2 linked regions of the Haloactinomyces albus genome follow. The protein of the gene in region 1 interacts with the protein of each later gene in a pairwise test. Links are inferred from orthologs where the notes say so. Each region holds a gene or a part of one and is shown in the gene's direction. Other genes may lie near its edges.

Region 1 (11,225 bases):
ATCACCCCGGCGCCGAGGAGGAAGGCGATGGCGACATAGATTCGCTGATTGGTGCCGATGAGCTGCCCGAACAGCAGTGGCCCCGTGATCCCGCCGACCGCGGTGCCCACGGCGTAGAAGAACGCGATCGCCAGCGCCCTGGTCTCCATGGGAAAGATCTCGCTGACGGTCAGATACGCGGAACTGGCACCGGCCGAGGCCAGGAAGAAGACCGCCACCAACAGGGCGAGGAACGTCCACCGGCTGAGCATTCCGTTGATGAACAGAAGCGTCAGAGGAATGGTGAGCACGGCCGATCCCAGGTAGGTGCCCGCGATCATGGGGATTCGCCCGACGGTGTCGAAAAGCCGCCCGAGTATGACAGGGCCGGCGAAGTTGCTCAGTGCGTAGATCACGATGAAAAGCGGCACGATGGCCGAGGCCACCCCGTAGAAGGTGCTCAGCAGGGTACCCAGGTTGAAGGTGACCCCGTTGTAGAGGAAGGCCTGACCGGTGAACAGCGCGATCCCGAGCACCGAGCGCCTCGGGTAGAGCTTGAACGCGGTCTCGGCGATCATGCGGAACGGGATTCTCCTGCGCTGGCGAATGGTGATCGACTGATCCGGCTCCGCCAGTCGCTCGTCGGCTTCCTCGGACACCTCGCTTTCGATCCGGTTGACGATGCGCTCGGCCTCGTCCTGCATGCCGTGGATGAACAACCAGCGTGGGCTTTCCGGCACGTGCCGCCGCACGAGCAGGATTCCCAGGCCGAGCACGGCGCCGACGGCGAAGGCGAGTCGCCAGCCGAGCCAGGTCGGGAAGATGGCCTGGTTGAGGAAGAACACGGCGGCCGCCGCACCACCGGCGGCTCCGAGCCAGTACGAGCCGTTGATGATCAGGTCCACCCGGCCGCGCACCCGGGCCGGGATGAGCTCGTCGATGGCCGAGTTGATCGCCGCGTACTCGCCGCCGATGCCCGCACCGGTGAAGAATCGGGCCAGGTAGAAATACCAGGGGGAGAAGGCGAACGCGGTGGCCACGGTGGCCACGAGGTAGACGAGCAGGGTGAGCATGAACAGCTTCTTGCGGCCGAACATGTCGGTGAGCTGGCCGAAGAACAGCGCTCCGAGGCAGGCACCCAGCACGTAGATGGCCGCGGCGATACCGATCTGACCAGAAGTGAGGTTGATGCCGCTGCCGGGCTCGGTCAGTCGTGCGGCGACCGAGCCGACCATGGTGACCTCGAGGCCGTCGAGGATCCACACGGTGCCCAGGCCGACCACGACACGCCAGTGGAACCGGGACCACGGTAGCCGGTCCATGCGTGCGGGTACGCGGGTTTCGATCGTTCCGGTCTGGATCGCCATCGTTTCGGAGGTACCCGCGATCGCGGCTGTATAATCCGGACAAACCGAGTAATCTGGCCGGTATGTGGAGCTGCCGACTGCTCGGCCACAAGTACCGCTTCCGCGCCGAGGGCCCCGAGATGCTGTGGGCGTGTGAACGCAGCTGCGGCGCCGGAGGGTCCAAAAGCTACGCCACCGCCGCCGACGCGACTCGCTATGCCCGTGCGTTCGACCGGCAGGACAGTGACGACCTCGGCAGGCGTGCCCCGTTGATCGGCCTGCTGCCGCTGCGCATGTGGCGCGCGCTGCGCCGATCCGGGCGATGATGCCGAAAGGCCGGGCCATGCTGCGATGCCCGGCCGTACTGAAAGCACTCGACTGAAAGCACTCGCCGGGGCGGTTCGCGCCGTTCAGTGGTTCTTCGGAGGTATCCGACCGTCCTCGGACGGCCGAGGAGATTGTCCGGTGTGGAACTTCCGGGTGGGTTCCTCGGAGTTCGGTTCCCGGGCGAGGAATTCGCGGGGTGTCCGTGCGGTGCCGGACTGCTTGCCGCGCAGCACATCGACGCGATCGGAGCCGGGGCGCGACATGACCCAACTCGACCCCTGCAGCGATTTCGCGCTGTGCTTCAGCGGGGCGAGCAGGTGGGAGATCTGCTCGTAGGAAGACGCGCTGCCTTGCGTGCACACCAGTGTGGCCAGGGACAGGCTGACTGCGCTGTCGCCGGCATGGCGTTGTGGATCGAGCAGCATCTCCGAGAGCGTGACCAGATCGTCGAGGTCGGCGACCAGCAGGAAGTCGTCGCCGCCGACGTGTCCGACCTGTACGGACTTGATGGACGTGGCGGCGTCGGTGAGACTGCGCCCCACGGAGCGGATGAGATCGTCTCCGGCGGAGAACCCGACCGAATCGTTGACACTCTTGAATTCGTCGATATCCAGCCAGCTCACTGCGAAGACCTCACCGGCATCGATCCTGCGGGCAACGTCCCTTTCGATCGCCTCGCTTCCGGGGAGCCGGGTCAACGGGTTGAGGGAAGCGGCTTCCTGAATCTTCAATTCGGTCATGCCGCGAATCAGATGACCGGCGCGCACCGTGCCCAGGCACCGGCCGGACTCGTCGACGACGATGGCATCGTCATACATCCGGTACTGGTCGGATCCGGTAACGAGTCCGAGGGCCTCCATCGCCGTGGTCGCCGTGGTCACCACGCGGGGTTCGTCGGCCAGGCGGGCGGCCGGACGCTGGGCATGCAGCGCATGCCCATAAGGACCGGTTACCGCGAGCAGGAAGCGGTTGCGATCGACCGACCACTGCGGCCTGTTGTGGTCGTCGACGAGCACAACACCGTTGATTTCGGGATGGTCGGCGAGCACACCGCGCACCCTGTCGGCGGTCGCATCGGCAGGCAGCATCGTGGCGGGAGAGAGGAATTCGGTGACGCGAGGCCCCGCTGCCGTGGTGCTAAGCGTCCGACCATGGGGGTCGGTGACCTCGGCCGCCACGTCGGGAACGCTGAATGTGGTCGGCGGTCGCCGGGCGGGTGGAGCGAGCAGGTTGCCCTGTACCAATGGGGCACCGTGGCGGCGTAGCGCCTGCAGCTGTGGCTCGCTCTCCACGCCTTCGGCGACGAGCCGGGCCCCGATGGCGTCACAGAGCTGCTTGACCGATTCGAGTACCGCTGTGCGGCCTGCGGATTCCGGTAGGCCCGATACCACCTCCGGGTCGAGCTTGACCATGTCCGGTTCGAGGTCGGCGAGCAGGGTCAGGGCAACATCGCCGTGACCGACCCCGTCCAGCGCGATGTGGTATCCGCGGGAGCGCAGCTGTTGCACACCCGTCAGCAGGAGGGCGGGATCGAGGCGAGTGAAGGGTGGCCCGATTTCGAGGGTGACCTCATGTGGATGGCGTCCCACGGTGTCGAGCTTGTCGTGCAGCTTGTCCAGGAGTCCGAGATTGTGGGTGACGGTGCCGCCGAAGAGGTTCAGATGCAGGGGGAGCAGTGTGTCGTGCTCGACGGCCGACATGACCGCCGAGACCGCCAGATCGACGTCGAGCTCGGCCAGCTGCCGCGCGCGTGCTGCTTCCCGGAAGAGGTCCCATACGTCACCATCGGTCGGCCGGGCGAGGGCCTCGACCGCCACAATCGCGCCGGTTCTGACATTGATCACCGGCTGGAATGCGAAGCGTACTCCGTTCGCAGGGCCGAGTACGAGATCGATGTCACCCGCACTCATGATGTTCCATCGAGCATGTCCACGATTCGTTCACCGACATCCGGAGTTCCACTCTTCAGGGAGGATGCGCCGTCTCCTCGACAACGTAGCGCGGTTCCACAGAAGCGAGCAGCCATCATACCCCTCGATTGTGTCGATAAACACAGCGGAATGGTCATGTCTTGTTACTGCGGGTGGCAGAGGAGGTTCGTGGCACGCGTCCGATGATCGTTCGACGGTGGTTCGGTGACCATCCATTTCCAAAACACTCCCCGGTCGGAATTGTCGAGACCGTGTCGGTCCTATCGCTGCGGAGTGAGAGCACCCGTCAGCAGATATTGCCGCACGCTCCACGGAGCCGAATGGAAAGCCGCTGCCATCGCAGCAGAGGTGCCCGAAAGATCGATTTCCGGGGCCAGGAATGCCCATCGGTGCTGATCCGGCAGCGCGAAAAACACCTCGAAGAACTCGCGGACTCGGTGCGGCGGCATGGACAACAGTGCCCGAAGCGCACGCAGCCGCAGCCCGTGGCCCGCCCGTGCGCTCGGTGGCCACAGCAAGGACCATGCCGCCTCGGCGGCGGTGGCGGGGTTCCCGCTGCGGCCCCCGCCGAGGCTCCCACCGAGTCCTCCGCCGAGGGCGCCTGCGATCCAGGGCGCCAGCCGGAGCGAGGCCGCGACACTGAATCCCGTCGCGGGATGCACCATCCCGGCTGCTGTTCCGAATGGCACCACTCCGGCCCTCGGTTCGAGCGGGCCGAGGCGGCGCTGCTGCGGGAGGGGATCGTCCACCGGGAACCGCACACGCTCCTCGACCGCTCCGGCCGGGGCGGTGATTCCGGCGGCATCGAGCCGTGTGAGCAGTCTGCGGCGCAGGTGAGCCAGCGGCAGGGCCGGGCGCCGGGCCAGGGAGGTCTCCTCGAGCAGGACCCGTCCCCGCGCCACGGGCACCACGTACAGAAAGGTCGGCGGTTCCCCCTCGGCACCGGGTACCGGCCGCCAGTCCATGAACACGCCGGTTCGGGCCCCGGGTGCCGTCCCACCCCCGAGCATCGCCCCGGCTTCGCTCGCATCGACCACCACGCCGACGGCGGTTTGCTGTGCCGGGACTCGCGCCGGACGCCCACCCGAGAGCACGCGCGCGGCCCCCGAGGCATCCACCACGATTGCCGCGGCGAGGCGCCTGCCGTCCTTCAGGTGCACGGTGGAACCGGAGGGGCCGTGCTCGGCTCGGGTGACCTTGCCGGTCACCTCGGTCACGTCCGCACGCCACAGGTGCTTCCACAGGGCGGTGTTGTCGAGGACCGCGTACGGCCGAGTCCACTCGTGCGGTGTTGTCGTGCCGATCGCCAGCATTCGGTCCGCGACGGTGGCCAGTGCCTCCCGCGCCACACCGGCGGGCAGTTCGTCGCGCCAAGCCGCATAGGTGTGCGGCCACCCGCGGCGAGGTGCCGGATCGACCAGGCTCACCCGCATTCCGGCGTCACTGCAGGACGAGGCGACCGCGCGCCCCGCGGGACCGCCACCCACGACGAGGACATCCACCACTCGATTATCGGATCACGTCCGGCCCGCTCGGCGCTCGGTGACCGCCATCGGCGATAACGTGAACCCATGCAGACAGAGTCCGGACCTCTCCGAACGGGGCGGCGCGGCGCCCGACTCGGATATCCTCAGCCGCCCGGTGATCTCGCAGGCAGTCCCTTCCGCGCCGACCGCGACCGCGTGTCGAGTTCCGCCTTCTTCGCGCGCCTGGGTGGCGTCACCCAAGTGGTCAGCCCCAGCGGGTCGGGTCTGCTGTTGCACAATCGGCTGACCCACAGTCTGAAGGTCGCACAGGTGGCCAGGGCACTCGCCGAAAGGCTGCTCGCCGAGCCGGTCGAGGCCGAACGCCTCGACCGGCTCGGCGGCTGCGACCTCGATGTCGTGGAAGCGGCCGGACTCGGCCACGACCTCGGGCATCCGCCGTTCGGGCACCTCGGTGAGCGGGTGCTCGACCGGGTGGCCCGGCAGCGGTTCGCACTGCCCGACGGGTTCGAGGGCAACGCGCAGTCGTTCCGGATCGTCAGCAACATCGACGTGCGCGGCGCCGGTGGGGACGGGCTGGACCTGACGGCCGCTGTCCGGGCGGCGTTGCTGAAGTACCCGTGGACCCGGCTGGTGCGTCCACAGCCGCATCCACGCCGACTGCCGGTACCGCCACGGGGAGCGTCCGAGCCGGACGAGGGCCCTGGTACCGGCTCGGCGAAGTTCTCCTGCTACGTCACCGAGCTCGATGACATGCGGGACTGTCGCGCGCCGTTCACCGACCGGGTGGAGGACTGGCAGCAGACCGTCGAGGCATCGATCATGGACACGGCCGATGACATCGCCTACGCCATCCATGATCTGGAGGACTTCCACCGGGTCGGCATCCTGCAGCACACCACCGTTTCCCACGAGCTCACCGAGTGGCTCGAGCACTCCGGTGCACTGGCACGGGTCTCCGATGCCGAACTCGAACGATCCGATGACGCGCCGGGACGCTCGCTGGAAAAGCTGCGGCGTCGCCTGCACGCCAAGGACTCGTGGATCGCCGCCGATGACGCCTTCGTCGACGCGGTGAAAAAGGTCGTCTCGGACCTGGTCACCAAACTGCTGAAGGTTCCCTTCGACCGCTCCAAGCAGGCCGAGCAGGCCGTGGCCGCGTTCTCCGGGGAATGGACCCGTCGGTTGGTGCGGGGAGTCAGGGTCGACGAGAAGCCGAGCACCCGCTCCGGGCACGTCACCTTGGACAGCGAGCAGTGGCACGAGGTGCAGGTCCTGAAGTTCGTGCATCGCCGCTTCGTGCTCCAACGACCGGACCTGGCACTGCATCAGCGCGGGCAGGACCGGCTGTTGAGCAAACTGGTGGAAGCCCTGGACAACTGGCTGATCGACCGCAGTGAGGCCGCTCGGCTCCCGTATCGGCTCCGCGATCTGTTCGACCACGCACAGGACGAGTTGCACCTGCTCCGGCGCGACGATCCGGACACGCTGGTGCTGCCGGGAGAGCGGCTGCCGAGCGGCTCCTCGGCCGAGGAGCACGTCGAGCGCATGGCCCGGGGACGTGCGGTGGTCGACTTCGTCGCGTCGTTGACCGACGATCAGGCCGCGGCACTGTTGGAGTCCTTGTCCGGGCGGACCACGCAACTCTGGGCCGATACCTTCGTGTTGTGAGCCGGGTCAGGCAGTTATCGGGTGGCGGCCGTGCGGTCGAGGTCGACGCGCACCGGCTGGCGGGATGGTTCGACCGCTTCGTGGACGGTCACGGTGGGGCCTCGACGACGCACGTCGAATCACGCCGGGTGCGGGTACGGGCGTGCGACGGAGCAGTGGCCCTCGTGCACGTCGCCTTCGAACCGTTGCCCACCACCGGGGACGAGCATCCGGGGCTGGCGGTGTCCACCCTGGTCGAGCATGCCTGTCGAGCACGCCGTATCGGGGTGGTGCTGGTGCGGCTCGGGGCCCACAGCGTGGGGATTTCCGCCGGGGGCAAGGTCGTGGAGTCCTCGACCGATCGTCATCCGGTGCACGGCAGGAACAAGGCGGGAGGCTGGTCCCAGCAGCGCTTCGCACGCAGGCGTGCGGACCAGGCGCGCCGTTCCCTGCAGGCAGCGGCGGACGCCGTGGCCCATGTCGTGCTGCCCGAGCAGGACACGCTGGACGGCCTGGTGCTCGGAGGTGACCGCAAGGCATTGGCCACCCTCGGCGAGGATTCCAGACTGAGTGCTCTGCTCGCCTCGGCCGAAAGCAGGGTGCTGGACGTGCCGGAGCCCCGGCGTGCGGTCCTGGACGAGGCAGCTCGCCGTGCGATCGCCGTCGAGGTGCAGGTCCACGACCCGTGACCGGGCCGGAGGCCGGCGGTGCGGTGATCCGAGGCACCGCCGTCGGTGGTGTGGCGCAACACGCTTGTGGCCATCGGTACACTCGGCGAGTGGTCCTCATGCGCGCTGCGGTTCTCTTCGTCGATGAGTTCGACGATGCCGCTCGCCGGCTTTCTCCGCCTGCGGGTGCTCATGTGTGCGTGTCCGCTTGACCACTACTTCCGGAGTTTGTGTTGATTTCTGCCAGCGGCCTCGAACTGCGGGCCGGCTCTCGTATCCTGCTCTCCGACGCCACCCTGCGCGTCCAGCCGGGCGACCGCGTGGGATTGGTCGGCCGCAACGGTGCGGGCAAGACGACGACTCTGCGGGTGCTCGCCGGGGAGGGGGAGCCCCACGCGGGTGAGATCGTGCGCCGCGGTGAGATGGGCTACCTTCCGCAGGATCCGCGGGAGGGGAATCTGTCGGTGCCTGCCAAGGATCGTGTGCTGTCCGCGCGAGGACTCGACCAGATCATGCGGGACATGGAAAAGGCCCAGTCCGAGATGGCCGAGCTGGTCGACGAGCGGCAGCGGGACCGAGCGATCACCCGCTACGGCAAACTCGAGGAGCGCTTCGCGACGCGGGGTGGGTACGCGGCCGAAAGCGAGGCCGCCCGGATCTGCGGCAACCTCGGGTTGGAGGACAGCGTGCTGCATCAGCCGCTGCAGACGCTTTCCGGGGGGCAGCGCCGTCGAGTGGAACTGGCCAGGATTCTGTTCGCCGCTTCGGAAGCGGGTCCGGGGGGCACCTCGGCGACGACCCTGTTGCTCGACGAGCCCACCAACCACCTCGACGCCGACTCGATCAACTGGCTGCGCGACTTCCTCAAGGCCCACGACGGTGGGCTGGTGGTCATCAGCCACGACGTCGACCTGCTCGATGCCGTGGTGAACAAGGTCTGGTACCTCGATGCGGTGCGCGGCGAGGCCGACGTCTACAACATGAACTGGAAGCGCTACCAGGAGGCGCGGGCCGACGACGAGAAACGACGTCGCCGCGAGCGGGCCAACGCCGAGAAGAAAGCCGCCACCCTCAAGGAGCAGGCCGACAAACTCGGCGCCAAGGCCACCAAGGCCGTGGCGGCCAAGAACATGGCCAAGCGGGCCGACAAGATGCTCGAGGATCTGGACGAGGAGCAGTCCTCGGAGAAAACCGCCAAGATCCGCTTTCCCGAGCCCGCGTCGTGTGGCCGCACTCCCATGACCGCGAACGGGCTGTCGAAGTCCTACGGTTCGCTGGAGATCTTCAGCGGGGTGGACCTGGCCATCGACCGCGGATCGAGGGTCGTGGTCCTGGGGCTTAATGGTGCGGGCAAGACGACCCTGCTGCGGTTGCTCGGCGGCATGGAAACGCCGGATTCGGGAGAAGTCGTGGCCGGGCACGGCCTGCGGGTCGGCTACTACGCGCAGGAGCACGAGACCCTGGATCACGACGAGAGCGTGTGGGCGAATATTCGCAGGGTGGCTCCGGAGACGCCGGAGCAGCAACTGCGGACCTTGCTGGGGGCGTTCCTGTTCGGCGGAGAGCAGCTGCAGCAGCCTGCGGGCACGCTGTCCGGGGGCGAGAAGACCCGGCTGGCGCTGGCCGGTCTCGTCTCCAGTGCCGCCAACGTGCTGTTGCTCGACGAGCCGACCAACAACCTCGATCCGGCCAGTCGGGAGCAGGTACTCGAAGCCTTGCACAGTTTCACCGGGTCGGTGGTTCTGGTCACGCACGATCCCGGTGCGGTGGAGGCACTGGAACCCGAACGGGTGATCCTGCTTCCGGATGGCAATGAGGATCATTGGTCCGAGGAGTATCTGGAACTGGTACAACTCGCCTGATCGAGTCGCGCTCGCCCGTTGATGATTCCCGGGTGAATGCGCGCCTGCGGGGCGGTTTGGCCCGCCGGGGGAACGTGATCGGCAACTTCGTCCGACACTATCGGGTAATGGTGTTGTCCCGATCATGGGAACACCGGTGCATTTTCATGATCATCAGGAGTATATCTCGACCGTTGCAGGATCTTTTTCCATGATCGCCTGGCGTTTGCGGCTTTCCTGTTCGATCATTGCCTCGACAGGGGTCGCGAGCGGCCCGACCTGTTCGACAGGGAAGGCGGGGACACTGTGGCTGACCTGAAGAAGGGTGCGCGCATTACCGGAAGCGCACGCGACAAGCTTGCCAGTGACCTGAAGAAGAAGTACGAGAAGGGGGCCAGTATTCGTGCCCTCGCGGAGCAGACAGGCCGTTCATACGGTTTTGTTCACCGCGTTCTCAGCGAGTCGGGAGTGCAGTTGCGTGGTCGTGGGGGCGCGACACGCACGAAGAAGAAGTAAATACGGCGATGAGGAGTGCGTGCCCGGCACCATGGATGCCCGTGGACGGCGTGGCACCCATGGTGCCGCCGGGTACACGGCCGTGCTGCCGTCCTGGGTTCACGGGCGGTGCCGAGCCGAGCGGGGGAATTCGTCCATGATCGATCGGTAAGGTGGTACTCACCTGACCGGCCATTGATGAATCGCAACGGAGGACCGCTTGGCGGACTCGGCAGTGGATGTCGACCTGTTGGACCGTGGTGGCGTGCGGCTCACGGTTCACGGATCGCGGGCCACCATCTCGCTCGATCGACCGGATAAACTCAACGCACAGACGCCGCACATGTGGCAGGCGTTGCACGAGATCGGCCAGAACCTCGATTCCGAGGTTCGCGTCGTCGTGGTTCGCGCCGAAGGAAGATCATTTTCTGCGGGGCTCGACCGTCGACTCTTCGGATCCGAAGATGTCGAAGGAGCTCCCGGATTGATCTCACTCGGACAACGGCCGACGGAACAGGCCGATGCCGAGATCGCCCTGTTCCAGCAGGGGTTCAGCTGGCTGCGTGAACCTGACCGGGTGACCATTGCCGCCGTACAGGGACACGCGATCGGTGCCGGTTTCCAGCTCGCGCTGGCCTGCGATCTTCGAGTCCTGGCCGAGGACGCGAAGCTGTGCATGGCCGAGACCGGGTTGGGGCTCGTCCCCGACCTCGGCGGTACTTTGCCGCTGGTCCAGACGGTGGGGTATGCCAAGGCCGTCGAAATCTGCCTGACCGGCCGGGAGGTCCCGGCAGCCGAGGCGGCGGAAAACGGACTGGCCAACTCGGTGGTACCCGTCGATGACCTGGCCACGTCGACCGATCGGCTCGCGGAGGCCGTGGCGCAGGCACCGGCGGGGGCAGCTCGTGAGACGTTGTCCCTGCTGTCGCAGGCCAACGAAGCCGTGGACCCCGAGCAGCAGCTTGCTGCCGAGCGCGCCGCGCAGCTGCGCAGGATCTCCGATATGACCGAGCAGCTCGGATACGGCTGAGAATCGCTCGGCGCCGGTGGGCAGCCCACCTCCTCGAGCAGGATCCAGCGCCGTAGGCGGTGGAATGCCGGGTAGGTGGCTGCCGGGACTCGGACCGCATGGCTTGCTGCGGAAATGGCGCTTCGCACACGAAAAAACGCGACCGGTAGTCTTCCGAGGGCGAGATCCTCGCCACCGCTGCGAGGGGAATCGGACGCTGAGGCCACCGGTCATCTTTTCGGCCGAGGGCCGATGGCATCATGATCTTGAAAACTCGTGTGCGTAGCACCATCCCGTGGGGCCAAGGAAGAGATGCCGAATCCGCTGTCGCAAGACGAGTCCGGACCACTCGAGCCCGATGCGGACGTGTTCGCGCGGCTCGCCGACGTGCCGCTGGAGATCATCGACAAGCTCATCGAGACCACCGAATCCGCCTATACCGACCTCAACAGGGTTCGCGGGAATCCGTACTGGGGTGATCTCGTCCTGCAGCAG
Region 2 (12,612 bases), 2.3 Mb from region 1 along the record:
GAGTCGCCCACGCGGAAGCCGCCCAGGTCGTGTCCACGATGGAAAGCGACTTCGGCACGGCCGCGGCGAGCACTCCGAAGTTCGCACCTCCGCCCCCGCCCCCGGGTGACGACGGAGGATCCGGCGGCTCATCGGGTGGCACCGCACCGGTGGGCGGCTTCACCTCTCCCGCCGGTTCCGGCGGCAGTGCGGCCTCGACGTATTCGGCCTCGGCCGCAGCACCGAGCGTGGCCCCACCCGCCAGTGGCGGTGGCTCCACTCCCCCGCTCTCCCCCGCCGGTTCGGGTACGCAGGCCCCGGCAGGCACGTCCCCGTCCTGGGCGAAACCCGGATCGTCACTCCCGCCGGGAGCGGTACGCGGTCCGGACGGCACGGTCTACCGCCAGGATCCGCGCACCGGCCAGTGGATGCGGCAGAACCCGCACAACGGCCGGTGGGCACCGGTACCGCCGGGGCAGCAGGTACCGGGTGGCGGTCGCGCAGGCGGCGGTGTCGCCGGCGGTGGCCGCCCGGGCGGCGGATTCGGCCCACGCGGTTCGGCTCCCGGCACCCCGATGGCGCCGGGAGGGCGCTCCGGCAGTGCCCTGCCCGGTTCGCCGACCTCGGGGACACCCGCAGCCGGCACCACGTCGAGTTCCTCCTCGGCGCGCGGCGGCCGGATGCCGATGGGCGCCATGGGTGGGCAGAACCAGCAGGGCGGTGACGAGGAGGAGCACGAGCGCAAGTACGTGCTCGACAACGACGACCTCGGTGACGAACTCGGCCTCCCCCGCGTGGCACCGCCGGTCCTCGGAGCCCTGCCCGACGAAGACGGCGGCCACTGATGCCGAGATCGTTCGCCCTCCCGCTCCAGGCCGCCGACATTCTCGCCGAGGACCTGCGGGTCGACCTGCGCCGGTTCCCGTTCGAGATCGCGCACGGCGGCGCCACCCTCGACGAGCGCGCGCGGATGCGTACCCAAGTGTGGAACGAGCTGCGCAGCCGCGGTCTCGCCGACCGCGATGAGGTCGACCCCGAGGTACACCAAGCGCTGGGGCTGCTGCACGCCTCGGACATCGATGTCGCGGTCACGGCCGTGGAGGTGGCCACCGACGAGGTGCTCCGCGCGCGCATCGCGGTCTCCGGGCGCGCCGGGGTGCAGGCGATCCAGGAACAGCAGCGGATCCGATTCGAGCCCGTCGATCCGCGCGGGCTCGCGCGGATCTGCACCGAGCTGCTCTCCGACGTTCCGGCGGGGCGCCTGGACTCGGGGACCATCGCCACGTCCCAGGGGCAGCAGGCCGGTGGTTCCGGTGGCAATGCCGGCGGCGCCTGGTCGGGTGCGGCGCAGGCCACCGCGACCCGCCAGTCCGGGGGCGCGGAGATGCGCAAGGTGCAGCGGATCATGGCGCTGCCGGTGCGGCGGGTCGGCTATTTCTTCGTCACCGGACGCGATGGCCAGGGCAAGCCGGTGCGGCTGCCCGCCATCGGGTGGCGCGACACCGAGCAGGGGCGCTACAGCGTCACCACTCGCCGCAACAACGACGGCGAGGACTGGAACACGTTCGCCGGAGCCGACAAGCCACGTCTCGCCACCTACCTCGGCGAGCAGCTCGGGGCCTTCCAGGGCCGGTGACAAGCGGCACCGGCCGAGGTGAATGCGTCGTTTCGGCAGTCACACCGCCACAATGACGCATTCACCGGAGAGCACCGTGTCGCCGTGGCGACATAGCCTGGCGGGGTGTCCGACTCCGATACCCCCGGTTCCGATGATCCCGGTACCACCTCCGGCGGCTGGCTACGCCGACTCGCCGCCGCATGTTGGCGGCATCCCGCCGCCGTCATCCTGGCGATGGTCGCCGCGGTCTCGGCGGTCGGAGCCGAAGCCCTCATCCCACTGCTGAGCAAGGCCGCGATCGACGGCGCCGTCGCCGGAAGCACGGCACGACTGGGCTGGATCGTGGCCGCGATGCTCGGGCTGGGTCTGTTCCGTTTCGGCGCGGCGTTCCTGCGCCGCTACATGGCGGGCAGGCTCGCCGTCGGCGTCCAGCACGATCTCCGGCGCGCGGTCTTCGGCGCGGTGCAGCGTTTCGACGGCGGCAAGCAGGACGCCCTGCGCACCGGGCAGGTCGTCTCCCGAACCATCAGTGACCTGCAGTTGGTGTACAGCCTGCTGGCGATGCTGCCGATGGCGGCCGGAACGATCGTGCTGGCTCTGGTCGCCATCGTGGTCATGCTGTGGCTGTCGCCGCTGCTGACCGTGATCGCCCTGATCGTGGCGCCGTTGATCGCCGTGATCTCGGCGCGCAGCAAGAGGACACTGTTTCCCGCCACCTGGGCAGCGCAGCAGAGCGCCGCCGATATCGCCCAGCACGTCGAGGAGACCGTGACCGGCGTGCGCGTGGTGAAGGGCTTCGGGCAGGAGTCCCGGGAAGTCGAACAGTTGCGCTCGAGAGCTCGCCGGCTGTTCGCCGACCGGCTGCGTGCCGCGCGGATGACCGCGCTGCCCGCGGCGAGTCTCGCGGCGCTGCCCGCCGCCGGACAGGTCGGTGTCCTCGGTCTGGGCGGGTGGCTGGCCCTGCAGGGCCGGGTCAGTCTCGGCACGTTCGTGGCGTTCTCCGGATACGTGGCCATGCTCGCCGGACCTGCGCGGATGCTGTCGAGTCTGGTGATCCAGTCGCAGCTCGCGCGGGCGGGGGTGGAGCGCATCCACGATCTGATCGACTCCCAGCCCGAGGTGGTCGATGCGCCGGACGCGGTGGCTCTGCCGGACGGGCCGCTGCGTGTCGAACTCGACGATGTTCATTTCGGTTACACCCGCGACCAGCCCGTGCTGCGCGGAACCTCGCTGCAGGTCCGACCGGGTGAGACGGTCGCCCTGGTCGGTCCCGCGGGCTCGGGGAAATCGACCGTGTCGCTGCTGCTGCCCCGCTTCTACGACGTGCACGGGGGCAGTATCCGGATCGGGGCCGACGGCGGTGCCGATGATGGCGATGCGACCGCCGACGATACGGCCGATAGCGATACGGCCGATAGCGATACGGCCGATAGCGATACGGCCGGTGGCAATACGACCGCCGGCGATACAGCCGAGGTCGGCCGGGAGTCTCCCGCGCACGATATCCGCCGAGTGCGCATGGATTCGCTGCGTTCCTGCGTGGGTGTCGTGTTCGAGGAGGCTTTCCTGTTCTCCGACACCATCCGCGGCAACATCGCCTACGGCCGTCCGGAGGCCCCCGACGAGGAGATCGTGGCCGCGGCCAGCGCCGCCGAGGCCCACGACTTCGTCACCGCGCTGCCGGACGGCTACGACACACTCGTCGGCGAGCGGGGCCTCACCCTGTCCGGTGGCCAGCGGCAACGCATCGCGCTGGCACGGGCGCTGCTGTCCGACCCACGGATCCTCGTGCTCGACGATGCGACCTCGGCGGTCGATCCCACCACCGAGGCGGCCATCCACGACACGCTGAGTTCGGTGACCGCCCAACGCACGACCCTGCTCGTGGCCCATCGCCGTTCGACGCTGGCCCTGGCCGACCGCATCGCGGTGCTCGACGAGGGACGCGTCCTCGACATCGGCACGCGGGAACAGCTCGAACAGCGGTGCACGCTGTTCCGGGAGCTGCTGAGCGGACCGGGTGCGACGATCGATGCTCCCCGTTCCCGGCACACCGCGGTGTCGACCGGCACCACGCCCGAGCTGTGGCCGGAGGGTTCGGAGGAGGAAACAACACCTCCGGACCCGACCACGACGCCCCCGACCTCGGCGACACAGATCTCCACGACGCAGACCTCAGCGGCCCAGACCGCCGCGGCACCGCGCGGCATGCGTCCCGCCGGTGGCGGCTCGGCCGGGGCGGGCGCGGTTCCGCCGAGCCACGAACTGCTGGAGGGAATCCGCAAGCTCCCAGCCGCCACCGCCACACCGAACCTGGGCGCCGAGAATCCGACCGCCCCGGACCCCGAATTCCGGTTGCGCAGGCTGTTCCGGCCGATCCGCTGGGGGCTGGCACTGACGATCCTGCTGGTCGCCGGAGACGCCCTGTCCTCGGTCGCCCTGCCGTCCCTGGTGCGCTGGGGTGTGGACGGCGGCGTCAGCTCGGGCAACACCACGGTGCTGTGGACGGTGACCGCCGTCGGTGCTCTGGTGGTCGCCCTCGGCTGGCTGGCAGTGCGCTGGCAGACGACCGTGACCGCCCGTACCGGCGAAAGTCTGCTGTACCTGCTGCGCCTGCGCAGCTTCGCGCACCTGCAACGGCTCGGGCTCGACTACTACGAGCGGGAACTCGCCGGCCGCATCATGACCCGGATGACCACCGACGTCGATGCGCTGTCGTCGTTTCTGCAAACCGGCCTGGCCACGGCAGTCGTCAGCGCGTTGACCATCCTCGGTATCACCGTGGCACTGCTGGTCACCGATCTTTCGCTGGCACTGGTGGCCCTGGCCGTACTGCCACCGCTGTTGGCGGCCACCGTCGTGTTCCGCAGGGTCTCGGCCACCGCCTACACCGAGGCACGGGAACGTGTGAGCACCGTCAACGCCGATATGCAGGAAAACGTCTCCGGTCTGCGAATCGCGCAGGCGCATCGCCGCGAACGCCACTCCGCGCGAGTATTCGCCCAGCGCAGCGACGCCTACCGGCGCTCGCGACTGCGCGCGCAGCGCTACATCGCGACCTACTTCCCGTTCGTGACGCTGCTGTCGGAGGTGGCGCAGGCCGCCGTACTCGGCGTCGGTGCCTACCGGGTCGCCTCCGGTGACCTGACCGCCGGTGTCCTCGTCGCCTTTCTGCTCTATCTCGGTCTGTTCTTCACACCCGTACAACAGCTGTCCGGGGTGTTCGACGCCTACCAGCAGGCGAAGGTGGGCCTGCGGCGCATCGGCGGCCTGCTGCGCACCTCGACCTCGGTGCCCGAACCCCGCGATGCGGTCGCGGTGCCCGAGCGGCTCAGCGGAGAGGTCGAACTGCGGTCGGTGTCGTTCCACTACCCCGGCACCGAACGGCCCGCGCTGAGCGATATCGACCTGCGGGTGCGGCCGGGCGAGACGGTGGCGCTGGTGGGTGCGACGGGCGCGGGCAAATCCACCCTGGTCAAACTCCTCGCGCGGTTCTACGACGCCACACAGGGGGCGGTGCTGGTCGACGGGGTGGATGTGCGCGATTACGAGCTCTCCGCCTACCACCGTCATCTGGCGGTGGTTCCGCAGGAAGGCCATCTCTTCGCCCGCGACATCGCAGCCAACATCGCCTACGGGCGTCCCGACGCCACCCCGGCCGAGGTCGAGGGCGCCGCACGCCGTGTCGGGGCGCTGCCGGGGATCTCGATGCTGCCGCACGGGTTCCGGCAGCAGGCGGGTGAGCGCGGCAACGGCCTGTCCGCGGGCCAGCGGCAACTTGTCGCACTGGCCCGTGCCGAGCTCGTCGATCCCGGACTGCTGCTGCTCGACGAGGCCACGGCCGCGCTGGACCCGGCGACGGAGTCGATGGTGGTGGCCGCCGGTGACCGGCTCTCGGCACATCGGACGACCTTCGTGGTGGCCCACCGGCTGGCCACCGCCTCCCGTGCCGACCGGATCGTCGTCCTGGACGCGGGGCGAATCGTGGAGCAAGGCACCCACTCCGAGTTGCTGGCCTCCGGAGGTCATTACGAACGCCTGTGGTCGGCGGGCGACATGGCATCCCGGGAGAGTCGGGAGCCGGCGAGTGAGGCGGTGAGTGCGGCGCAGTAACCCCGCAATCCCGCACATTTATCCCACTCATCGGACGGAAAACGACCACGATGCGGGAGAAGAACGAATCAGCGGAAGATCACAGTCGTTGCCGCAGCGCCATGGCCGAAGGAACTTCCGCAGGCTTTCGCAGCTGAACAGCGCAAACATGATACCTGACTCCGCATTCGGCCGCAGCAACCGAATGGGTGCAATGCCGGGATCAGCCGGGCTCCTGGATCGGTTTTGTGACCTACCTCTTCCGTCCGGCAGTCGCACTAGCTGCCAACTGCCTGAGGTGAACCGTTAGCCTGGTAGCCGAGTGTTTGTAAACCACGAGCAGATGGATCGAGGCGAACGCCAGCCGTGTCCAGCAGCAGCCCTGCGTCACAGTTCGGCCCCAATGAGTGGTTGATCGAGGAAATGTACGACCAGTTCCTCAACGACCCCTCCTCGGTAGACTCGGCGTGGCACGAATTCTTCGCCGACTACAAGCCGGGCCAGGCAGCCACCGAAACCTCCGCTACCGCGGCCTCGAGCGCTGCCACAGCTCCGACCACCGCAACCACCGCCTCCCGTACCGCCGAGAGCAACGGTCAGGTCCGTTCGGGCAACACCGGCGCAGGGACCACGAGCACCCCGACCACCCCGGCGAGTGCCGGGTCGGCCGACAAGCAGAAGCAGGCCGAACCACCGCAGACTTCCAAGCCCTCCCCCCAGGAAGCCGCCAAGGCCACCCCTGTCAAAGAAGAGAAGGCGGGTGAGGAGAGCAAGACATTGCGCGGCCCGGCCGCAGCGATCGCCAAGAACATGGAGCAGTCGCTGACGGTGCCGACCGCGACCAGCGTGCGCGCCGTCCCGGCGAAGCTGCTGTTCGACAACCGCATCGTCATCAACAATCACCTGAAGCGGCACAAGGGCGGCAAGATCTCCTTCACGCACCTGATCGGCTACGCGCTGATCCAGGCGCTACGGGACTTTCCGAACATGAACCGCCACTACGGTGAGGATGCCAAGGGCAAGCCCGCCGTGGTCACTCCGGAGCACGTCAACCTCGGCCTGGCCATCGACATGCCGGGCAAGGACGGCTCCCGCAATCTCGTCGTGGCCTCCATCAAGGGCTGCGAGGAGATGACCTTCCAGCAGTTCTGGCACGCCTACGAGGACATCATCCGCAAGGCGCGGAACAACAAGCTGACCGCGGAGGACTTCGCCGGGACGACGATCTCGCTGACCAATCCCGGCCCCGCCGGGACGAATCACTCGGTGCCCCGGCTCACCGCGGGCCAGAGCGCGATCATCGGCGTCGGCGCGATGGACTACCCCGCCGAGTTCCAGGGCGCCAGCGAGAAGACGCTCATCGACATGGGGATCAGCAAGATCGTCACGCTGACCTCCACCTACGACCACCGGGTCATCCAGGGCGCGGAATCCGGCGAGTTCCTGCGCAAGGTGCACGAACTGCTGCTCGGCGAGCACAAGTTCTACGACGACATCTTCGCCTCGCTGCGCATCCCGTACGAGCCGGTGCGCTGGAGCCAGGACATCCCCGAAGGCGCGGTGGACAAGACCGCGCGGGTGCTGGAGCTCATCGACGCCTACCGCACCCGCGGCCACCTGATGGCCGACATCGACCCGCTCAACTACCGGCAGCGGCGCCACGAGGACCTCGACGTCCTGTCGCACAGCCTCACGCTGTGGGATCTGGACCGGGAGTTTCCCGTCGGCGGCTTCGCCGGCCAGGAGCGCATGAAGCTGCGCGACGTGCTCGGGGTGCTGCGCGACTCCTACTGCCGCACGGTCGGCGTCGAGTACATGCACATCCTCGAGCCCGACGAGCGGGAGTGGCTGCAGAAGCGGGTCGAGAAACCACACGCCAAGCCGGAACCGTCCGAGCAGAAGTACATCCTGTCCAAGCTCAACGCCGCCGAGGCCTTCGAGACGTTCCTGCAGACGAAGTACGTCGGGCAGAAGCGGTTCTCGCTGGAAGGCGCGGAGACGGTGGTCGCGCTGCTGGACGCGGTGCTGGACTCCTCGGCCGAGGCCGAGCTCGACGAGGTCGTCATCGGCATGCCCCACCGGGGCAGGCTCAACGTGCTGGCCAATATCGTCGACAAGCCGATCTCGCAGATCTTCCGCGAGTTCGAGGGCAACCTCGATCCCGGGCAGGCGCACGGCTCCGGCGACGTCAAGTACCACCTGGGTGCCGAGGGCAAGTACTTCCGGATGTTCGGTGACGGCGAGACCAAGGTGTCGCTGACCTCCAACCCCTCGCATCTGGAGGCGGTGGACCCCGTCCTGGAGGGCATCGTCCGCGCCAAGCAGGACATCCTGGACAAGGGCCAGGAGGGCTTCACCGTCCTGCCGGTGCTGCTGCACGGCGATGCCGCCTTCGCCGGGCAGGGCGTGGTGGCCGAGACGCTGAACATGTCGCAGCTGCGCGGCTACCGCACCGGCGGCACCGTGCACGTGATCGTGAACAACCAGGTCGGCTACACCACCGGCCCGGAGCACGGACGTTCCAGCAAGTACTCCACCGACGTGGCGAAGATGACCGGCTCACCGGTGTTCCACGTCAACGGCGACGACCCCGAGGCCTGCGTGTGGGTGGCCAAACTGGCGGTGGAATACCGGCGGGTGTTCAACAAGGACGTCGTCATCGACATGGTGTGCTACCGGCGTCGCGGCCACAACGAGGGCGACGATCCGTCGATGACCCAGCCCGCCATGTACGACGCGATCGACAAGATGCGCAGCGTGCGCAAGACCTACACCGAGTCGCTGATCGGCCGCGGTGACATTTCCGTCGAGGAAGCCGAGAGCGCGCTCAAGGACTACGCCAACCAGCTCGAGCACGTGTTCAACGAGGTTCGGGAGCTGGAGAAGCACCCGCCCGAACCGAGCCCCTCGGTGGAGTCCGAGCAGCAGATCCCGGCCAAGCTGGAAACCAAGATCTCCGAGGAGATGGTCCAGCACATCGCCGACGCGCACGTCAACCTGCCGGAGGGTTTCACCCCCCACTCGCGGGTCAAGCCCGTGCTGGAACGGCGCGCCAAGATGGGCCGGGAAGGCGGCATCGACTGGGCCTTCGGTGAGCTGCTGGCACTCGGGTCCCTGGCGGTGGCGGGCCACCCGGTCCGGCTGACCGGTCAGGACACCCGGCGCGGCACGTTCGGGCAACGGCACTCGGTGGTCATCGACCGCAAGACCGGCTCCGAGTACACGCCGCTGCAGAACCTCGCCGGGAACCAGGCGAAGTTCCTGCCCTACGACTCGTCGCTGTCCGAGTTCGCCGCAGTGGGCTTCGAGTACGGCTACTCGGTGGCCAGCCCCGATGCACTGGTGCTCTGGGAGGCGCAGTTCGGCGACTTCTTCAACGGCGCGCAGCCGGTCATCGACGAGTTCATCTCCTCGGGTGAGGCCAAGTGGGGGCAGCGCTCGGACGTGGTGCTGCTGCTGCCGCACGGCCACGAGGGCCAGGGGCCGGACCACTCGTCGGCCCGTATCGAGCGGTGGCTGCAACTGTGCGCCGAGGGCTCCATGACGGTGGCGATGCCGTCCACCCCGGCGAACTACTTCCACCTGCTGCGCAGGCACGCCCTGGACGGCATCGACCGGCCGCTGATCGTGTTCACGCCGAAGTCGATGCTGCGCCTGAAGGATGCGACCAGCCCGGTCGAGCACTTCACGTCCGGCAAGTTCTCCTCGGTGATCGACGACCCGTCCCAGCCGGATCCGGAATCGGTGCGCAAGCTGGTGCTGTGTACCGGCAAGCTCTACTACGAGCTGGCCTCCGAGAAGGCCAGGCGGGAGCAGACCGACACCGCCGTGGTGCGGCTGGAGCAGCTCTACCCGCTGCCGCACCGCAAGCTCGGCAGGCTGCTGGATCGCTACCCCAACGCCACCGACATCCGGTGGGTCCAAGAGGAGCCCGCCAACCAGGGTGCCTGGCCGTTCCTGGGGCTGGCGCTGCCCGAGCTGGACGCACGCTTCTCCGGCATCAGGCGGGTGTCCCGCAGGCAGATGGCCGCCCCGGCCACGGGCCTGGCCAAGGTCCACGAGGTCGAGCAGGCCGAGGTCGTGCAGGGCGCCTTCGAGGACTGACGCACCGGTGGGTGCACGGTCCCGACCGTGCACCCACCGCCCGCTCACAACACGTCGAGCCCGTGGGCTCGTGCCGCATCGGCCCGGCGTTGATCCCCGGCCACCACATCATCGATCGCTGCGCACGATCCGAGTACTGTCACAGAGCACTCTCAGCGACCGCGCGCCAGACCTCGGCCGCCAGGTCGGGCATATTCTCCATCTGGATCTGAGCAGCGATTTCCTTGAGCCGGTCACCGGCGCCCTGATCACCGGACCATATCGCGAGGAGGCAACGAAGGACCTTGAAGCGGATCCGATCCCGGTAGGAGAGCAGTTCGACCCCCTTCTCCACCTCGGCGACCACTTCGGCCGCACATTCCAGTTGACCATGGTGGAAGGCGAGCTTGGCTTGCAGGAAGGTGAGCTCCTGCTCCTGGTGAGGTGTTCCCGTGACCTTCAGAAGAGGCTCGACGCTTTCCAAAAAGGACTGAGCCTCCACCAGGCGAAGTGGCCTGGCTTGCATCGACAAGGAAGCAGCGTCCAAGCGCAGGCGAATCCAGAGCATGAGGTCGTCCCGACTGTCTATGGCCTCCAGGGCTTCGAGCACGAAAGCGAAAGCACGGGAATAGTTGCCCTGTCGACTACTCACCATGGCCGCTGTCCGGAAGGTCTCCGCCGCGAGGTCACCCTTGGTGCTCTCCAGCGAGCCACAAACTTCCTCGTTGAGGCGGGCGGCTTCGGCGAGGTCGCCCAGTTCCACCTCGGCGAACACCAGGGCGAGTTTGCTGCGAATGAGATCGGAAGCGGGAAGCTGCAGGGCGTACTGCTCCCTGATGGCGAGCATCTCGCACACCGCACGACGGACCTCTCGCGCGTCGCCCAGTTTACGCGCACACTGGGCCATCCGGATTCGGGCACGAGCCCGGAGGAGGGGACGGTCCAATTCGTCGCTCAGTGCATTCAACTGAATGAGAGCGTCGCGCTCAGCAGCGGAATCATCGAGAACCTCGTGGATACGCACAAGCTGGGCCCATGCGTACCATCGTGTCATCTGGTCCACATCGGTGGCGCCGGCCAGGACGTCGGCCAGCCGGTCAGCAGCTTCGGCGTCCAGCTCGCTCTCCGAGAGTGCAACAACATTGGTGATGGTATCCGTGAGGCTGTCTTGGGGCTGCCCCCCGAAGCTCTCCACCGTGACACCGAGCCGCTCGGCCAGATACGCCGCTGCACGCACCGTCGGCTGGCGGTTGCCGGACTCCAGACGCGACAGGTAAGTGGCGGACATCCCGGGACCTGTCAGCTCAACCTGTGACCTGCCCTGTTGTTTTCTCAGTTGACGGAGACGTCGACCGAATTCTGGCTGCTCGAGCAACTTTTTACCTCTGCGTGTTTACTCCGCTACCCCAAGTCGCTTCCCTACCAATCCCGCAAAGGATGTCCCGAAGATTGACGACCACCTAAGCAGGGCATCATTTCGGAGCGATCCGAGCCGTGACCACTCAGCGCCCCGGGAGACCAAAACGGTGTGAGCGGAGACGCCGAAGGCAACCGGAAGAAGGGTCCGCCGATGACCAGCTTGGCAGTACGCACGATGCTACTCCTCCCGACCCTTGCATAGTAGCCCATAACGGTGCGGGCACAGCATTGGACGGAGCAGCAGCAGCTACCCCAAACGGGGGTAGACATGCCGAAGAAGCAGCGTCCACTTCTGCAACTCCGAAAAAGTTGACAGATTATGACGATTTTGTGAACCAGGCGTGTTCATTGCTGGGCGAGCACCCGGTCGGCGAGGCTCCTGAGGCGCCTCGGCGAGTCTCGGGACAGGGCCACCAAGTCAGGAGAGCGGAGGGAGTGCAGTCGACGAGGAAACCGCGGCCAATCGGCCGGAGCGAGCCGTCCGCACCATCCGCACGGCCGATTGCTTCGCCTCCGGGGGTATCCGTTCGGCGCAGCCATGAGCTCCATCATGTCCCCCAGCCCACGGGCTCCGACCAACCCGGGATGCAACCCTGCGAACCGCCGCGGCGTGTCACCGCCGACGTTGCCCGACGGCGTTCACGATCCCGACTCCTCCGTGGTGATGAGAATTTCACCACACGACCTCCGGCAGATCGCGAGCGCGGTGTCCGCGTCCTCGCCCACGGCGATCACTTGCCCCACTCGATCCCAGCTCGAGTTGAGCGCTCGGACCTCCTCCCCGATGGAGACGCCGACTTCGACGTCCAGCACTCCGTCCAATTCACGTGCGGCATCGGTTCCCTCGATCCCGGTGACAACACCGGGCTCTCCGCTCAAGAACAGGGTGGCTGCAGCCCGCAGCAGGTTCGGCCGCTCCTCGAGATCCGGAAGGTCGCTGCTGGGCCAGGCAACCGTATAGGCCTCGATGTCAAAGCCATATGCCGCCTCTATCAAGTCCCGGATACGGCCGCCCCCGGGACGGCCATGGGACTCGATCACCCGAGGCCCGTCGGCAGCGAGCCGTAATTCGGTGTGGGTGGGACCGTGCATCACACCAACTGCATCGAGGAATTCCAGAGCCGCCGCCTCGATGACCTGCTCGGTATCCGTATCGATCCTTGCGGGAATCACGTGTCCCAACTCGACGAAATTGCTGTTCGTGAGTTTCTCGGTGATGGCCACGATCACGTGCCGCCCTGCGAAGGTAAACGCCTCGACACTGTACTCACGACCGTCGATGTAGGGCTCGACAACAAATCGATCCAGCGGGAAGGACTTCGCCGACCGGTGGGCGGACCCCCTCATCCGGGAAATATTCTCCCAGCTCGCGCCGATTTCCTCCGCATCACCGACCAGCTGCACGCCCAGACTCGCGATGC

What was found.
Region 2: the proteins of JOF55_RS17945 (region 1) and JOF55_RS06910 interact in binary tests that used the Escherichia coli proteins (3 or more experiments, as listed by UniProt). The link is inferred for Haloactinomyces albus from one-to-one orthologs.

The regions. Positions count from the first base shown.
Region 1 is NZ_JAVDXW010000001.1:3,744,934-3,756,158, forward strand. The notes cover bases 7,075-9,932. They hold JOF55_RS17945 (ABC-F family ATP-binding cassette domain-containing protein), read left to right. Parts: upstream 7,075-7,618; coding sequence 7,619-9,247; downstream 9,248-9,932. Other genes in these bases: JOF55_RS17940 (acVLRF1 family peptidyl-tRNA hydrolase), read left to right, coding at 7,075-7,406; JOF55_RS17950 (helix-turn-helix domain-containing protein), read left to right, coding at 9,533-9,742. Also shown: JOF55_RS17915 (MFS transporter), read right to left, coding at 1-1,346; JOF55_RS17920 (hypothetical protein), read left to right, coding at 1,409-1,651; JOF55_RS17925 (GGDEF domain-containing protein), read right to left, coding at 1,736-3,562; JOF55_RS17930 (lycopene cyclase family protein), read right to left, coding at 3,844-5,085; JOF55_RS17935 (deoxyguanosinetriphosphate triphosphohydrolase family protein), read left to right, coding at 5,155-6,738; more of JOF55_RS17940, read left to right, coding at 6,735-7,074; JOF55_RS17955 (enoyl-CoA hydratase/isomerase family protein), read left to right, coding at 9,942-10,751; JOF55_RS17960 (Imm1 family immunity protein), read left to right, coding at 11,043-11,225. UniProt on the Escherichia coli protein: Genetic data indicate it may be involved in ribosome assembly or function.
Region 2 is NZ_JAVDXW010000001.1:1,466,796-1,479,407, forward strand. Bases 5,749-9,993 are described here. They hold JOF55_RS06910 (multifunctional oxoglutarate decarboxylase/oxoglutarate dehydrogenase thiamine pyrophosphate-binding subunit/dihydrolipoyllysine-residue succinyltransferase subunit), read left to right. Parts: upstream 5,749-6,055; coding sequence 6,056-9,793; downstream 9,794-9,993. Other genes in these bases: JOF55_RS06915 (helix-turn-helix domain-containing protein), read right to left, coding at 9,933-9,993. Also shown: JOF55_RS06895 (hypothetical protein), read left to right, coding at 1-824; JOF55_RS06900 (ESX secretion-associated protein EspG), read left to right, coding at 824-1,615; JOF55_RS06905 (ABC transporter ATP-binding protein), read left to right, coding at 1,721-5,710; more of JOF55_RS06915, read right to left, coding at 9,994-11,147; JOF55_RS06920 (ATP-grasp domain-containing protein), read right to left, coding at 11,831-12,612. UniProt on the Escherichia coli protein: E1 component of the 2-oxoglutarate dehydrogenase (OGDH) complex which catalyzes the decarboxylation of 2-oxoglutarate, the first step in the conversion of 2-oxoglutarate to succinyl-CoA and CO(2).